DNA from 4 places in the Arthrobacter sp. 05N429 genome. Region 1 is predicted to be linked to each of the others. Evidence: riboswitches for the same ligand, from Rfam matches in the RefSeq annotation. Region 1 holds a riboswitch; each other region holds the start of a gene.
What was found. Region 1 has a riboswitch for thiamine pyrophosphate ahead of AC1DF4_RS10540 (ECF transporter S component). Riboswitches for the same ligand answer to the same signal wherever they lie in the genome.
Positions count from the first base shown of each region.

Region 2: another riboswitch for thiamine pyrophosphate. It lies ahead of thiC (phosphomethylpyrimidine synthase ThiC); the one in region 1 lies ahead of AC1DF4_RS10540 (ECF transporter S component).
Region 3: another riboswitch for thiamine pyrophosphate. It lies ahead of thiO (glycine oxidase ThiO); the one in region 1 lies ahead of AC1DF4_RS10540 (ECF transporter S component).
Region 4: another riboswitch for thiamine pyrophosphate. It lies ahead of AC1DF4_RS13850 (bifunctional hydroxymethylpyrimidine kinase/phosphomethylpyrimidine kinase); the one in region 1 lies ahead of AC1DF4_RS10540 (ECF transporter S component).

Region 1 covers NZ_JBFTMQ010000004.1:343,904-348,103, reverse strand. The annotation lists gene AC1DF4_RS10550 (ABC transporter ATP-binding protein) at 1-598, opposite strand, end outside; gene AC1DF4_RS10545 (heme-degrading domain-containing protein) at 697-1,236, opposite strand; TPP riboswitch at 1,433-1,576, shown strand; gene AC1DF4_RS10540 (ECF transporter S component) at 1,642-2,283, shown strand; gene AC1DF4_RS10535 (ABC transporter ATP-binding protein) at 2,283-3,998, shown strand; gene AC1DF4_RS10530 (energy-coupling factor transporter transmembrane component T family protein) at 3,995-4,200, shown strand, end outside.
Region 2 covers NZ_JBFTMQ010000007.1:76,731-80,930, forward strand. The annotation lists gene thiC (phosphomethylpyrimidine synthase ThiC) at 1-1,753, opposite strand, end outside; TPP riboswitch at 1,749-1,856, opposite strand; gene AC1DF4_RS13300 (GNAT family N-acetyltransferase) at 1,932-2,444, shown strand; gene AC1DF4_RS13305 (amidohydrolase family protein) at 2,448-3,530, shown strand; gene AC1DF4_RS13310 (VOC family protein) at 3,632-4,200, shown strand, end outside.
Region 3 covers NZ_JBFTMQ010000001.1:538,727-542,926, forward strand. The annotation lists gene AC1DF4_RS02615 (RNB domain-containing ribonuclease) at 1-560, opposite strand, end outside; gene AC1DF4_RS02620 (ferritin-like fold-containing protein) at 602-1,288, shown strand; gene AC1DF4_RS02625 (thiamine phosphate synthase) at 1,312-2,037, opposite strand; TPP riboswitch at 2,064-2,195, shown strand; gene thiO (glycine oxidase ThiO) at 2,189-3,583, shown strand; gene thiS (sulfur carrier protein ThiS) at 3,580-3,816, shown strand; gene AC1DF4_RS02640 (thiazole synthase) at 3,813-4,200, shown strand, end outside.
Region 4 covers NZ_JBFTMQ010000007.1:183,392-187,591, reverse strand. The annotation lists gene rpmA (50S ribosomal protein L27) at 1-260, opposite strand, end outside; gene rplU (50S ribosomal protein L21) at 322-630, opposite strand; gene AC1DF4_RS13850 (bifunctional hydroxymethylpyrimidine kinase/phosphomethylpyrimidine kinase) at 984-2,582, opposite strand; TPP riboswitch at 2,565-2,662, opposite strand; gene AC1DF4_RS13845 (Rne/Rng family ribonuclease) at 2,767-4,200, opposite strand, start outside.

The DNA of each region.
Region 1 (4,200 bases):
CCATCTGGTGCGTGACCATGATGACGGTCGCGCCGGCGAGTTTTTGTTCCTCGATGATGTCCATCAGCAGGCGCCGGTTGACCGGGTCGAACCCCTTGGTGGGTTCGTCCAGGATCAGCAGCTCGGGGTCGTTCATGATGGTCACGCCGAGCTGGATTTTTTGCTGTTGTCCGCCGGAGAGCTTGTCCAGGCGCGTGTTCGCTTTGTCGGCGAGACCGACGCGTTCCAGGTACTCCCGCGACCAGGTCCTGGCGTGGGTTTTGTCCAGGCCCTTGAGCCGGCCAAAGTAGACCATGAGGTCAAGGACGGACTCTTTTTTGTAGAGGCCGCGTTCCTCGGGCAGGTATCCCAGCCGGGCACCGTCCTGCGGGGCGAAAGGCTTGCCGCCGATGTGGAGGGTCCCGGCGGTCGGCTGGTAGATGCCCAGCAGCGCCCGGAGGGTGGTCGTTTTCCCTGACCCGTTGCTGCCGAGGAATCCGAAGGTCTCCCCGGCCCGGACGTCGAAGGAGAGGTCTTTGATGACCGTCGTGTCCCCGAAGTCCATCCTGAAGTCTTTGATGTGTACAAGCGGCTCCGCGGCCGCGTCCCCCAACGTCATGCGCACCACTCTAACCGGACACTCAGCCGCTGGTGATCAACGGCACACCACGCGGAACCCGGCGGGAAGCGGCGAGCCGTCCCGGCCCGGCGTCCCGGCTAATTCCCGGCACGGCCGAGGATGTCAGACAGGGCCTCAACCACCAGCTCATGGTCGGCCTTCTGCGGCAAACCCGACACCGTGACGGTGGCAACCATTCCGGTTCCGCGCACGTAGATGGGGAAGGCGCCGCCGTGGGCGGCAAACTCCTTCTCATCGAACCAGGCGTTGTCCTCGATCATCCGTCCCGCGGACCGGGCCCTGAGTCCGACCAGCAGCGACGGGACCTCGTACCGCACGGCCGTGCGCTGCTTGGCCCTGATCCAGCGTTCATTGTCCGGGGTGGCGCCCTCCAGTGCCGCGTGGAACAGCACCTGTTCACCTTTGGTGATGTCGATGGCGATCGGGTAAGAGCGCTGCCTGCCGAGTTCCACCAGACGGAGCCCCAGATCCAGGGCGTCGTCTTTGCTGAAAGACGGGAACTGCAGTTCGTCCATTTCCGCCAGAATCCTGCCGATGAGTGCCGCCAGGGATCCGTGCGGCTGCGGTTCGGTCGAGTCCGGATCGTAGCCGGGTGAAGGAGCTGGTGGGTTGGTCACGTGATTCAGCTTCCGTTAGTGAGCCGCCGTCGGGTAGCCATCAGGCCGCAGCGGTGTCCGGTGTTCCCATGCCCTGCCGACTCTACCAAGCGGGCGTCCGCAGGTCACCGGCGCCGAAGCCGGCGGATTGTGACGGCCGGGCCCGGAAAACAACGCCCCCCGGGTGTAAACTGGGCCACGCCCACAAGGGCAATTTTCAATACGACAGGGGAGCGCCGCCGTCGGGCATCACCGGAGAAATCCGGGGAAACCACAGGTGGGCGCTGAGAGTGCGGACAGCCGCAGACCCTCGAACCTGATCCGGTTAGTACCGGCGCAAGGGAGTCGAGTTCTCAGAGTGCCCGGGGCGGCGGCGGATGCCGCGGCCCGGGGGCACTCTCCCCTCCTGTTCCTCAGGAGGACGAAATGACTGATACATCTGCTGCATCTGCGAAACAGACGCGCACCCGGCGCAGCTACAACTGGCGCGTGGTGGACATTGTGGTGGCCGCGTTGATCGCGGTGGCCGGCGGCGTGATTTTCTGGGCCTGGTCCCAGGGCGCCAACCTCGTTTCCGTCCCGCTCAATGCGGTTTACCCCCCGCTGACCGGGCTTTACGCCGGCGGCTGGATGATCCCGGCGGTGCTGGGCATGCTTATCATCCGCAAGCCGGGCGCGGCACTGTTCTGCGAAACCGTGGCTGCTACCGGCGAGCTGATCATGGGCTCGCAATACGGCGCCTCCGTGCTGTTCTCCGGCTTCCTGCAGGGCCTGGGCGCCGAACTGGTCTTCGCCGCGTTCGTGTACAAGAAGTTCAACCTGCCCGTGTCCCTGCTGGCCGGTGCCGGCGCGGGCCTGTTCTGCGGGCTCAACGATTCGTTCCTGCCGTGGGGCTGGAACATTGCGTATTCCGGCGGCGACAAGCTTGCCTACATCATCTTCACTGCCATTTCCGGCGCCGTGATCGCCGGCGGACTGTCGTGGATCGCCACCCGGGGCCTGGCCAGGACCGGTGTGCTGAGTTCCTTTGCCTCCCGCAAGGCGGCCACGGAGCCCGTCTTTTCCTGATGTCCGCCTTCAACACGTCCGCCGGCAGCGGGGTCCGGCCGGCGGCGATCACCGCGCGGGGCTGGGGCTGGCGGCACGCCGGCCGGCCCCGGCCCGCCGTCAGCGGCCTGGACCTGGACATCCGGCCCGGGGAACGCGTGCTGCTGCTGGGGCCTTCGGGCGCCGGCAAGTCCACGCTGCTCCACGCCCTGGCAGGCGTGCTCGGCGACAGCTCCGCCGGTGACGCCGGCCGGGCGCCCGGCGCCGCTGACCTTGCTGCCAGCGGCGCGGCCGGGGACGCGGACGAGACCGGCAGCCTGCTGATCGACGGCGCCCCGCCCCGCGTCCGGCGCGGCCGTGCCGGGCTGATGCAGCAGGACCCGGAGACCCAGGTGGTGCTCTCCCGCCTCGGCGACGACGTCGCCTTCGGCGCGGAAAACCTGTCCGTGCCTCCGGCGGAGATCTGGTCACGCGTCGCGGAAGCGCTCGACGACGTCGGGCTGGGCCGGCTGCCGCTGGACCACCCGACGTCGGCCCTCTCCGGCGGCCAGAAGCAGCGGCTGGCGCTCGCCGGCATCCTCGCGATGCGGCCCGGGCTGATCCTGCTCGACGAGCCGACCGCCAACCTGGACCCCGCCGGAGTGCTGGAAGTCCGGGACGCCGTCGGCCGCTGCCTGGACAAAACCGGAGCCACCCTGGTGGTGGTGGAGCACCGTGTCTCGGTCTGGAAGGACCTCGTGGACCGGATCGTGGTGCTGCAACCGGGATCGGCCACGGATTCTGCCGTGCTGATCGACGGGCCGCCGGACCTGGTCCTGGCGCAGGCACGGGACATGCTCACCGCAGCCGGGGTCTGGGTGCCCGGCTACGTGCCGCAGACCCGGGCACGCGGCTTGCGGGCCGCAGGCACACGCGCCACCGGGCCGGAAGCCGCACAAGGCAATATCGCGGGGCAGCTGCTGCTGGCCGTGGAGGATCTGGGCGTCTCGCGGGAACGGCCGCGGCGGGCGGGGTTCCGCGGAGGCTTCCGTCCCATTCCGCCGGAGCCCGTACAGTCCGGGATCACGGCCCAGGTCCGCGCCGGTGAGGCGCTGACCATCACGGGACCTAACGGGTCGGGGAAGTCCACCTTCGCCCTGACCCTCGCCGGCCTGCTGGCGCCGGTCTCCGGCAGGGTGTCCGCCACCCTGGACCTCAGCGCCGGCGCCGGGATCGATCCCTACCGGTGGAAGGCGCAGCAGCTGATCGCCAGGATCGGCACCGTGTTCCAGGAGCCCGAGCACCAGTTCGTCACCGGACGTGTGCTGGACGAGCTGATGTTCGGACCCCGGCACCTGGGCCGCGGCGGGGAACGCGTCGACGAACTGCTGGAGCGTCTGCGGCTGACTGATCTGGTGGACGCCAATCCGTACACACTCTCGGGCGGCGAAAAGCGGCGCCTGTCCGTGGCCACCGTCCTCGCCGCGCACCCCCAGGTGCTGGTCCTGGACGAACCCACCTTCGGCCAGGACGCCAACACCTGGGCCGAGCTGGCCTCCTTCCTCTCCGAACTGCTCGACGGCGGCACCGCCGTCGTGTCGGTGACGCACGACGCCGAATTCAGCGAGGTCCTGGGCGGCACCACATTGAGCCTCCGCGCACCGGAACACCGGGAACCTGGCCGGGCGCCGGAAGTTCCGGAACCAGAACGCCGCGAAACTGAACGCCGGGAACCAGGGAAGGTCCAAGCACCATGAGGCAGGAACTGAACCTGCGCGGCAACCATGCGCTGCTGGCGCGCGCCAACCCGCTGGCGAAGTTCGCCGCCGTCATGCTCATCACCCTGGTGCTGGCGCTGTCCATCGACTGGGTGTCCGCGTCGGTGGCGCTCGCCTTCGAACTGGCGCTGCTTCCGCTGGCCGGGCTGACCCTCGGACTGCTCTGGCAGCGTGGCTGGCC
Region 2 (4,200 bases), on a different contig from region 1:
AGGCGAGGAACTCGCTGCTCTTCGCCCGCATTCCCGCCGCCACTGCGGCCCGCGGGTCCGCAGTGGCGGCGCTGCCGGTGCCAAACTCGTCCCGGATGTCCTGACTGATCCGCATGGAGCAGAACTTGGGCCCGCACATCGAGCAGAAATGGGCCGTCTTGGCGGGCTCCGCAGGGAGCGTCTCATCGTGGAAAGCTTCGGCAGTCACCGGGTCCAGGGACAGCGCGAACTGGTCCCGCCAGCGGAACTCAAACCGCGCCTTGGACAAGGCATCGTCGCGTTCATGCGCTCCGGGGTGGCCCTTGGCGAGATCGGCGGCATGGGCCGCGATCTTGTAGGTGATGACCCCGGTCTTCACGTCGTCCTTGTTGGGCAGTCCAAGGTGTTCCTTGGGCGTGACGTAGCACAGCATGGCGGTGCCGTAGCGGGCAATTTCGGTGGCACCGATCGCGGACGTGATGTGGTCATAGCCCGGTGCGATATCGGTGACCAGTGGCCCCAGCGTGTAAAACGGGGCGCCGTTGCAGAGTTCCTGCTGGCGCTCGACGTTTTCCCGGACGAGGTGGAACGGGACGTGTCCCGGACCCTCCACCATGACCTGCACATCGAATTCCCAGGCCCGCCGGGTGAGCTCGGCCAGGGTGTCCAGTTCGGCGAACTGCGCCGCGTCGTTGGCGTCCGCCGTCGCGCCGGGCCGAAGCCCGTCGCCCAGCGAGAAGGCGACGTCGTAGCGGGCGAAGATCCGGCACAGCTCATCGAAGTGCGTGTACAGAAAGTTCTCCTGGTGGTGGGCCAGGCACCAGCCGGCCATGATTGCGCCGCCGCGGGACACGATGCCGGTGACCCGCCCGGCCGTTAGCGGCACGTAGCGCAGCAGTACCCCGGCGTGGATGGTCATGTAGTCCACACCCTGCTCGCACTGTTCGATCACGGTGTCCCGGAAGATTTCCCACGTGAGGGCGTTGGCCATGCCGTTGACCTTTTCCAGCGCCTGGTAGATGGGGACCGTGCCGATGGGCACGGGGGAGTTGCGGATGAGCCATTCGCGTGTGGTGTGGATGTCGTCCCCGGTGGAGAGATCCATCACCGTGTCCGCACCCCACTGGGTGGCCCACTGGAGCTTGTCGACTTCCTCGGCGATGGAGCTGGTCACCGCGGAGTTGCCGATGTTGGCGTTGATTTTCACCAGGAAGGCCTTGCCGATGATCATCGGCTCGGATTCGGGGTGGTTGACGTTGCTGGGGATGATGGCACGGCCCGCCGCGAGCTCGCTCCGGACCAGCTCGACGTCGCAGTTTTCGCGCAACGCGACGAACCGCATCTCCGGCGTGATGATTCCGTCCCTCGCATAGCGCATCTGCGTGACGGTCCTGCCTTCGACGGCGCGGCGCGGCACCGGGCGGGCGCCCCTCCACTCTGCGGACGCCGCGCCCCGGCGCACCGCGGACTTGCCGTCGTCGAGCAGTTCCCGGGGACGGCCGGCGTACGGTTCGGTGTCTGCCCGGGCAGCGATCCAGGGGGCACGGAACGGCTCCAGCCCGCGGACGGGATCGCTGCCGGGACCGGCGGTACGGTACACCCGGAACGGGGTATTGCCGCGGCCGTCAGGCGAGTCTGCCATCGCGATTTCGGTCACCGGGACGCGGATGCCGTGTTCCGCGTCCGTGGCGAACGCCAGCGAATGGGACTGCAGCGACTGTGCGGGGGCAATCTGGTTTTGGACAGGACTGTGCTGCGTTTCTGTGGTGCTCAAGGGACTGCTCACTTCCTTCGCCGGCATTACCCGGACAGGTTCAACGGTCGCAGGCTGCGTCAGCCCGATCTCAGCCCCTGCAGGGGCACCCGTGTGGTCGTAGATGAAGCTACCACGTGCCGTCCGAAAAGCTGACGAGTGTGACGGCGGCCGTCGGGCCCGGTGCTAGCGTGGCACCGTGACTCAGCCCAGGGCCGTGCCCCTTATCAGGACAGCAACGCCCGAGGACCTCGCGGCACTGCCCGTTCTTGAAGCCGCGGCAGACCATATGCTCGAAGCGGAGCTGGGGCATCAGGCACTCCCTGCCCCGGAGCCGCAGGCCGCTGCTGAGCCGCTCTTCGTCCTGGTCGCCATCCTGGTCGCAGGAAATCCGCCCGTGGGATTCGCCCGCGTTGACGAAGTCGGCGGCCACGCCCACCTGGAACAACTCTCCGTGCAGCCCGCCTCAGCCGGGCACGGAATCGGAAGGTCTTTGCTCGAGGCGGCCATCGACCGGGCCCGGAGCCTTGGCCATAGTTCCATGACCCTTTGCACCTTCGCGGACGTCCCGTTCAATGCACCGTTTTACGCCAGCTGCGGGTTCGAGGAATGTGCCGAGCCGGGGCCGGCGCTGGCGTCCCTGCGGGTCCGGGAAGCGCAGCTGGGGCTGGATGACCTTGGGCGGCGGGTCGTCATGCGACTTAGGCTTTAAGCCATGACCCGCATCATCGAATTCAGCGGCACCGTCCTCACCGCACCCGGCACAGAGCACCTCGGGCTGTGGTCCGTCGACGGTGTCCTCACCTTCCGCCGCCCTGCCGCCGCTCCGGACGTGGTGCTCGACGGCTGGGTCATCCCCGGACTGGTCGACGCGCACTGCCATATCGGACTCGGCCCCGGCGGGGATGTCCCGGGGGAGCTGGCGGAAGAACAGGCCGTGACCGACCGCGACGCCGGAACCCTTCTGGTCCGCGACGCCGGCGTCGTCCACGATACCCGCTGGATCCAGCAACGCGCCGACCTGCCGCGGCTCATCCGCTCGGGCCGGCACATCGCGAGGACGCGCCGGTACCTCCGCGGTTTCGCCGTCGAAGTTGAACCGGAGGACCTGGTGGAAGCCGTGCGCAAGCAGGCCCGGGCCGGGGACGGCTGGGTCAAGCTCGTGGGGGACTGGATCGACCGGGACGCCGGCGACCTCGCGGCGAGCTTCCCGGCCCGGACGCTGAAGGACGCCGTCGCTGCCGCCCACGACGAAGGCGCCCGCGTCACGGCACACTGCTTCGCCGAAGACACCCTGGACGACATGCTCGACGCCGGGATCGACTGCATTGAGCACGCGACCGGCATGCTCCCCAGGCACCTCCCGCGGTTCGTCGAACAGGGCGTGCCGATCGTCCCCACCCTGATCAACATCGCCACCTTCCCCGACATCGCCGCGCAGGCCGAGGCCAAGTTCCCGCGCTACGCGGCGCACATGCGCTCGCTCTGGGAGCGCCGGGCAGATCGCGTCCTTAGAGCCTTCGAAGCCGGCGTCACCATCTATGCCGGAACGGACGCCGGCAGCGTCATCAAGCACGGTCGCATCGTCGACGAACTCCAGGCGCTGCACGGCGCCGGACTCCCGGCCGCGGCAGCGCTCGACGCCGGCGCCTGGGCCGCACGGGACTGGCTAGGGGCGGAGGTCATCACCGACGGCGCCAGCGCCGACGTCCTGGTCTGCGCCGAGGACCCGCGCGGGAACCTGGCCACGCTGAGGGACCTCAAGAACGTCGTGCTGCGCGGAGAAGTGGTCCGCTAGGAACCTGCCTGCTCCATTAGGAATAAATTGAAGCTTCAAGTAATTTATATCTATGAAGGGTCATCGACGGACGGTGGCCGCCGAAGTATCGGAGCGATGAAATGACCTTAGAAGCCAGCACCCAGGATCTCCTTCCCGCCGAACTCACCATGGGTACCGTGATGCTCAAGGTCGGCGACATGAAGCTGATGACCGACTACTACCAGCGCGCCCTTGGCTTGGACATTGTGGCCGAGCAGGACGGCGGGCTCTACCTCGGACGCAAGCGGAAGCCACTGGTCCACCTGGCCCCGGCCCCCGGGCTGAACCTGCCCTCCCGCGGCGAGGCCGGCCTCTTCCACACTGCCCTGCTGTTCGACGACCAGTCGGCCCTTGCGGCCACGGTCGCGTCCGCCGCGCAGTTCGAGCCGCAGTCTTTCACCGGCAGCGCCGACCACCTCGTCAGTGAGGCCTTCTACTTCAATGACCCCGAAGGTAACGGCATCGAGCTCTACTGGGACCGGCCCCGCGATGCCTGGTCCTGGGACGGCAAGAACGTTGTTATGGACAGCCTTGCCCTGCCACCGCAGCGCTACCTCGAACAGCACCTCACCGAAGCCTCGCTCGCCGGGCAGCGCGAGACGGATGCCGGCGTCGGGCACGTCCACCTGCAGGTCGGCGATGTGCAGTC
Region 3 (4,200 bases), on a different contig from region 1:
GCGGTGCCGGCGTCGAGCTCGGCCTGCACGCCCGGGTAACTGAGCTTGGCCCGGCTGCGGACGGCGGCCCGACGGACCCGCACCGTGGACACTTCAGCGGCGGCGTCCAGCTCGAATTCCCACACAAACGCGGCGCACAGCTGGCCGGCCAGCAGGCTTCCCGCCTCCTCGCTGATGACTTCCGGGTGCAGCGGGATCCGGCCATCCGGGGTGTAAAAGGTCTGGCCGCGGCGGCGGGTCTCGGCGTCGAGCGCACCGCCGGGGGCAACAAACGAGGGGACGTCGGCGATCGCGTAGAACACCGTGTAGCCCTCGCCGGAGCGGTCGATGAACAGGGCCTGGTCAAGATCGGTGGACGACGCCGGATCGATGGTCACGAACTCGATGTGCGTGAAATCCAGGTCCGGCAGCTCGTGGCGCGCGACTGCCTCCTTGGCCTCCCGGAGCGCGTCCTCGGGAAAGGGGCCGGGCAGTTCAAGCGTTGCCCGCAGCGCGCTGAGCGCCTCGGCCAGTTGGTTCTCTTGCCGGTGGACGCTCGGGGTCAGGCGGTGATGGGACACGAAAATCAGATTAGCTTCATTTGCGCCATTAGTCTTGGATCATGAGCACATCCCCGGCTGATCCCGCCCGATACAACAGCTTTCTGAGGGATCTGCTCGGCGTGATGGCCTACGGCGAGCTCTCCGCCTTCGAACGGCTCTCCTCCGACGCACGGTATTCACCGTCCCTGCATGACCGCGCGGTGCTGGGCAGGATCGCCGTGATCGAGTTCCAGCACTACGAACTCGTGAGCGCCAAGCTCGATGCCATGGGCCTGGACCCGGAGGCGGCCATGCTCCCGTTCCAGCCATCCGTGGACCACTTCCACGAACGAACCCGCCCGGCGGACTGGTACGAATCCCTCATGAAGGCGTACGTGATCGATACCGTCTCCGCCGATTTCTACCGCGCGATTTCACGCTACGTCGACGCCGGGACCCGGGACCTGGTGGAGCAGATCCAGGCCGATGAAGAGGCCACGGCGGTGCTGCGGGAACGGCTCAAGTCCGCCCTGGCCGATGACCCGCGGCTGGCGTCACGGCTGGCACTGTGGGCCAGGCGGCTCCTCGGGGAAGCCCTGACCCAGGCCCAGCGGGTGAGCTTCGAGCACGCGTTCATCGGAGGCCTGGCCGGCGCGGATGAGGACGGGTCCACGGACGACGGGTCCAGGGAACTTGTCCGCGGGCTCATGGCGGAACTGGCAGCCAACCACTCACGCCGGATGACGGCGCTCGGTCTGGCCGGTTGAGCCTGGCCGGCTGAGCTGCGCGCTCAGTTGCCGGCGGCGTCGAGTGCGGCGAGCAGGGCCCGGGCGGCGCCGGCGGGATCGTCGGCTTCGGTGATGGCCCGGACCACCACGATCCTGCGGGCGCCGGCTTCCACCACCTGTTCCACATTTCCGAGGTCGATGCCGCCGATCGCGAACCACGGCACCGTGCTCTCCTCAGTCTTCCCCTCGGTTGTCTTCCCCTCGGTTGTCTTCCCCTCCGGGGCTTCGGCCCGGCGGCCCGCGTCCGCCGCATAGCGCACCAGATCAAGTCCGACGGCGGCGCGGCCGGGCTTCGTGGGAGTGGCCCACACCGGCCCGACGCAGAAGTAGTCCAGGCCGTCGCGGCCGGCTGAGGACACAAGGGCCGCGTCCACCTGCTCCGGGCTGTGCGTGGACAACCCGATCACGGTGTCCTTGCCCAGGAACTTTCTGGCGGCGCCGGTGGAGATGTCCTTCTGCCCGATATGGAATACCGGAGCCCCGGAGAGCGAGGCGAGGTCCGCCCGGTCGTTGACAGCCCAGAGGCGGTTATGGCGGCGGGCTGCCTGGTGCAGGACCTCCAGCAGTTCCAGTTCCTCGGCCGCCTCCAGCGACTTGTCGCGCAGCTGGATGATGTCGACGCCGCCGGCAAAGGCCTCGTCCACGAAGTCCGCAAAGTCGCCGCGGCCCTGCCGGGCATCGGTGCAAAGGTATAGGCGGGCGGTGGTGTGGACGGCATCCTGGCTCATGCCTCCAGCCTAGTTCCTCTAAACTGGGCCAATACCGCGGGAGCCCGCCGCCGTCGACGCCACCAGCGTCCGGCGCCGGCAGGCTGAGAGGGCGTCAGAGCCGACCGCTTGACCTGATCCGGTTAGTACCGGCGTAGGGAAGGAATCCTTCATGGGCACCACATCCGTCCGCGGCACGGCCGCGGGTACTGACGCCGCGGCGCCTGCGGCCGCCGCTGATGACACCGAAGCCGGGAAATGTTATGACGTTGCCGTGATCGGCGGCGGCGTCGTGGGCCACGGAATCGCCTGGGCGGCGAGACGCTCGGGCCGGACGGTCGCCCTTATCGACGACGCCCCGGGCAGCGGCGCCAGCTGGGCCGCCGCCGGCATGCTCGCCCCCGTAAGTGAGCTGCACTACCAGGAGGAACCGCTCCTGGAGCTCATGCTCGAGTCCGCACGCCTCTGGCCGGCATTTGCCGCCGGGCTGGACGACGGGGGTGACGGGCCGGATACCTGCGCCGCCGCCGGTGCCGCCAGCAGCACGGGGTACCTCACGACGCCGACCCTCGCCGTGGGCGCCGACGCCGCCGACCGCCGGGCGCTCGCGGCCCTGCGCACCGTCCAGCAGGCGTCCGGCCTGGCCGTCGAGCCGCTGACCGTACGGGAGGCGCGCACCCGCGAACCCCTGCTGAGCCCCGGCATCTCCTGCGCCTTCGACATTCCCGCCGACCACCAGGTGGACCCCCGCCGACTGCTCGCCCGGATCGGGGAACTCCTGGCCGCGGACAGCCACTGCGACACCATCGGGCGTCGAGCTGCCGGGCTGTTCTGGCAGGACGGGCGCGTGGCGGGGGCCACCCTCGCCGGCGGCGGCACGGTCCGGGCACGGGAAACCATCGTCGCCAACGGCCTCGGCGCCGCCGCGCTCCACGGCCTGCCCGCCGGACTCCGGCTGCCCCTGCGGCCGGTCCACGGCGATATTCTCCGGCTCCGGGTGCCGGAGAAGCTGCGGCCGCTGCTGACGTCCACCGTGCGGGGACTGGTCCGCGGGGTGCCGGTCTACATCGTTCCCCGGCAGGACGGCACAGTGGTGATCGGGGCCACGCAGCGGGAGGATGCCCTCGGCGAAAACGGCCACGCACCGGACGGCGCCACGCCCGGCTCCGCAGTGTCCGCCGGGGGCGTCTACCAGCTGCTGCGCGACGCCCAGCAGCTGGTCCCCGCCGTCGCCGAACTGGAACTGCTCGAGGCCACCGCCAGGGCCCGGCCCGGGACCCCGGACAACTCGCCCCTGCTGGGCCGGGTGGCGGAACCGGGAGGCCCGGGGGACATTGCGGGGCTGATTATCGCCACCGGCTTCTTCCGGCACGGGATTCTCCTCACGCCCGCCGCCGCGGAGATCTGCCGGCAGCTGCTCGACGGCGCCGGGGACCCCCGCTGGTCCCGGTTCCGGCCGGACAGGTTCGCCGCCGGTACCGGGCCCGCCGGCCCGGCCTCATCCCGACAGCAGAACATGACCACCCGGGCCACCAATCCCAACCCTGAGCACAAGGAATCGGTATGAACATCACATTGAACGGAACCTGGCACACGCTTCCGGACGGCGCCTCGGTGGGCACCCTCGTCAGCGCGGTCACCGGCCGGCCGCTGGCCCCGAACGGCCAGTCTGCGGACGGCGGGAAACTCGGGGTCGCCGTCGCCCGCAACGCGGAGGTGGTTCCCCGCAGCCAGTGGCACGGCACCGCGCTCGCCGACGGCGACGACGTCGAGCTGGTTACGGCGGTGCAGGGAGGATGAGCAGCGTGGAAAACACCACACTGGCAGCGGCACCGGGGGCGTCAACGGCTGGCGCGGATCCGTTTGAGGTGGATGGCGTGCAGCTGGGGTCGCGGCTGATCATGGGCACCGGCGGGGCGCCAAGCCTGGACGGTCTGGGGGCTGCGCTGCTGGCGTCCGGTACCGAGCTCACCACCGTCGCCATGCGCCGCTACTCGCCTGCGGAGGCGGGTTCGCTGTTTCAGCTGCTGCTGGACCACAACATCCGGGTGCTGCCCAACACCGCCGGCTGCTTCACCGCCAGGGACGCCGTGCTGACCGCCGAACTGGCCCGCGAAGCCCTCGAAACGGACTGGGTGAAGCTGGAAGTCATCGCGGACGAGCACACCCTGCTGCCGGACGCCG
Region 4 (4,200 bases), on a different contig from region 1:
TCTGCAGCTGCAGCAGCCACAATGTTCACAACGCGACGACCGCGGCGGGTGCCGAACTCGACAGCGCCGGGGGTCAGAGCGAACAGGGTGTCGTCGCCGCCACGGCCAACGCCGGCGCCCGGGTGGAAGTGGGTGCCACGCTGGCGGACGATGATCTCGCCTGCGGAAACTACCTGGCCGCCGAAGCGCTTGACGCCGAGGTACTGGGCGTTCGAGTCACGACCGTTGCGAGTGGAGCTCGCGCCTTTTTTATGTGCCATTTGGAAATGCCTGCCTTAAAATTCTGGGGAATCTGCTGAAAACCTGAACAGTAACGATTAGTTACTTGATACCGGTGATCTTGACCTTGGTCAATTCCTGACGGTGACCCTGGCGCTTCTTGTAACCGGTCTTGTTCTTGAACTTCTGGATGACGATCTTGGGACCGCGAAGGTCCTCAAGGATCTCAGCCGTAACCTTTACCTTGGCCAGGTCCGAAGCTGCAGACGTGACCTTGTCACCGTCTACCAGGAGCAGTGCGGGCAACTCAAAGGTGCTGCCGGCTCCACCGGGGACGCGGTTCAGGGTAACGAAGTCTCCAACGGAAACCTTCTCTTGGCGGCCGCCTGCGCGGACAATCGCGTACACCACTGGGGAACTCACTTCTCTCGACGTTTATTACTAGATTTGCGTGCGGAACCTGGGTCCAACGAATTTGGTCCGGCTCACGCTGTGCCTCTACGCCGGTGGAGTTCCCAAGGGAATCCATGAGCTATCCCGTGGACAAACGCATCCGAAATCGGATGGAGCGTCCTCAAGGTCATAACCCAAGTGTTGGCGTAAGCACCGAAGATCTAGACTACGCTAATTTTGCCTTCGGCCGCAAATGAGGCTGGTTCCGAAGGGAGGTTCGTGATAGGCGCCACTCTGTATGGACAGAGCCCGCCGCAACGACTTCCGGAACCGTGCCCACCTATCGTACAGGCCCACACCGGCGCCCGCTGTCAGGCGTGCAGCCGCGGCGCGTCGAAGAAGTCGACCTCGTAGCGGGCGGACTGCCGGAAGGCCAGCGTCATGGCGTCCCGTTCGCCCTTCGAAGCCGCCCGCGCCGCAGCGTCGGTGTAGGCAACGGCCTGCCGGGTGGCGGCGACGAACTCCTCGTCGGCGTAGGTGCGCAACCAGACGGCGTAGGGATGGGACTCCGGGGCGCCGGCGGTCAGGAACTGCCGATACAGCGTCTCCCCCACCTCGGCGTAGAGCCAGAAGCACGGGAGCACGGCGGCCACCAGCACCCCGTAACTGCCGGAGACCGAGGCGGCCAGCAGATGGTCGACATACGACTTGGTGACCGGACCGAGCGTCACCTCAGCTGTGCGGGTGCTGAGCCAGGTCCGGTGCAGCTCCGACTCGACCTCGAGGCAGTTCTGCGCTGAGCGGGCCCAGAACAGTTGCTCGGCCTCAGTGGGTGCGATCGCGGCGGCACGGGCCAGCACGCGGGAATATCCGTTGAGGTACAGGGCATCCTGGGCGAGGTAGTAGGCGAACTCCTTCTCCGGCAGCGATCCGTCGGCGAGTGCCCGGATGAAGTCTAGGCCGTAGATCGCCTCCAGGTCGGCGGTGGCCACTTCCCGGAGCGCGACGGCGAACTCGCCTTCTGTGGGTTCCCGGGCTGCGGTTCCACGGTTCCGGGCAGCGCTGTGGTCCTGGGTGTGCTGCTGGACGTGGTGGAAGTGGTGGACCGGGCCGTTGCCGGTGCCGACGTCGAGCGCCGACGAGGCGCGCAGTGCCTCCCGCAGCCACGGCTTGACCTCGCGGAGCGCGGCCTCCCAGTCCCCCGTTCCGGCCTGCACTGTATTTCTCGCCTGCACTGTGGCGATCGCCGAGGACAACGAACACCCCGTGCCGTGGCTGTTGCGCGTATGCACGCGCTCCCCCGGAACCACGACGACGTCCTGGGCCAGGAGCCCGCCGGTGTTGACCAGCGCGTCGGGGCACCCGTTGCCGCCGTCGAGGTGGCCGCCCTTCACCAGGACCGTGGTGCCGGTCTGGGCGGCGAGCCGTTTGCCCTGTCCCAGCGCCCCGGCCCAGTCCTCGGCGGCTTCCTCCCGGAGCAGGACGGCGAGCTCGGCGAGGTTGGGCGTGATCAGGTCCGCGTACGGCAACAGCGCGTGCAGGGCTGCCTCGGCGGACTCCTGCAGCAGCCGGTCGCCGCTCGTCGCCACCATGACCGGGTCCAGGACCACGACGGCGGGGCGGGACTTCTCCAGCCAGCTGCGGACGGCGTCAATCACGGAGGCGTCCCCCAGCATGCCGATCTTGACGGCGTCAATGGTGATGTCCTGGCTGATGGCCTCCAGCTGGGCGGTCAAGAAGGCCGCCGGCGGGACGTGGACTGCGCTGACGCCGCGGGTGTTCTGGGCGGTCAGGGCGGTGATGGCTGCCATGCCGTAGCCGCCGTGCGCGGCAATGCTCTTGAGGTCGGCCTGGATCCCGGCGCCGCCGGAGGGATCGGAGCCGGCGATCGCCAGCACCCGCGGGATCCTGGGCGCCGAAGGGGCAGGGACAGGCGGAAGAAACGATGAGGCGGTGGTCAAGAGAGACATCCCTTCGCCGGTGCTAGCCGGACAGGTTCAACGGGTCTGGATCTCAGCCGGCTCGATGCGCGGCACCCCGTGTCAGGGCTCCAGCCTAGCCGCATACCTTAACGAAGACGCGGGCACGGCCCGAACTGCGCGTATTGCTACGCCGTCCGGACCGCGCCCGCGGCCTTGCTGAATTTTTCCGGTGTCAGAGCTCCGAGGCCGGAACGCCGACGCCGAGGATGATCGGCTCGCTGGCGGCCGGCTTCGCCGCGGGCGCCGTTGTTGCCGGGACCTTGGCCTCGTGCACCGAAACGGCGGCGGACTGCCGGGATTCCTGGCGCTGCTCGACCGAGGTCTCGTTCGCTGCACCCTGGGCGCGGCTGGCGCTCCGGTTGCGGCGGCCGCGGCGGGCACGCGAGGTGCCGGTTTCGGCTTCGGCCTCGGTCTGGGAACCCGGCGCCTGGGCGCGTCCCGGGCCTGTTCCGCCGGCGCGGACCGGAGCGGCCGCTGCCGTCCGGGCCGCCGGCGCCTTCGCTGCCGGCTCCTGTGCCGCAGGAGCCTTGGCTTCTTCGGTTTCGCCCAGGTTGGCGAAGGCCTCGGTCAGGAGGTCCAGGGTCAGCGCAGGCGCACTGGCCTCGTCGGCGTGCTCCACGAACGGCAGGGCGACCTGCTCGCCGCCGAACGTCAGCACAGCGCCCGGACGTCCGGCAGCTTCCTCCGTCGCGACCAGCTCGACAGCCGCCTCGACGGCTGCTTCCACAGCTGCCTCGCGGGTCCCGGCGTCGGCGGGTGCCTCGCCGTCATGCAGGTGGGCGGCGTGCGCCGCTGCTGCGATGTTGGCCAGCGCGGCGCGGGTTGCCTCGGCCTTGGCGTGGCGCTCGGCGTCGGTGGGCTCGGCGTGCACGGCTGCCGGGGCGGACTGGACGTCCGTTCCCTGGCCGCCCCGGCCGCGGCGGCGGCTCTTGCGTTCGGTCCGCGCGGCCGGCTGCTGCTGCTCGGTCCGCGGGACGTGGTGCTCGGCGGCGACCACGTTGGCGCGGCGGTGCTCGACCGGCTCGTCGTGGGTGACGATGCCGCGGCCGGCGCAGGTTTCGCACTGTTCGCCGAAGACTTCGAGCAGCCCGGTGCCCATCCGCTTGCGCGTCATCTGCACGAGGCCCAGCGAGGTCACCTCAGCCACCTGGTGCTTGGTCCGGTCCCGGCCCAGGCACTCCACCATGCGGCGCAGGACGAGGTCGCGGTTGGATTCGAGCACCATGTCGATGAAGTCGATGACGATGATGCCGCCGATGTCACGGAGCCGGAGCTGCCGGACGACTTCCTCGGCTGCTTCGAGGTTGTTCTTGGTGACGGTTTCCTCAAGGTTGCCGCCGCTGCCGGTGAACTTGCCGGTGTTGACGTCCACCACGGTCATGGCTTCGGTGCGGTCGATCACGAGGGATCCGCCGGAGGGCAGGAAGACCTTGCGGTCCAGGGCCTTGTGGATCTGCTCGTCGATGCGCCAGGCGGAGAAGATGTCCGTGTCCTTGGTCCACTTCTCCAGCCGGCCCACCAGGTCCGGCGCCACGTAGGTGACGTACGCCTCGATGGTGTCCCAGGCTTCTTCGCCGGAGACGATCAGCTTGGAGAAGTCCTCGTT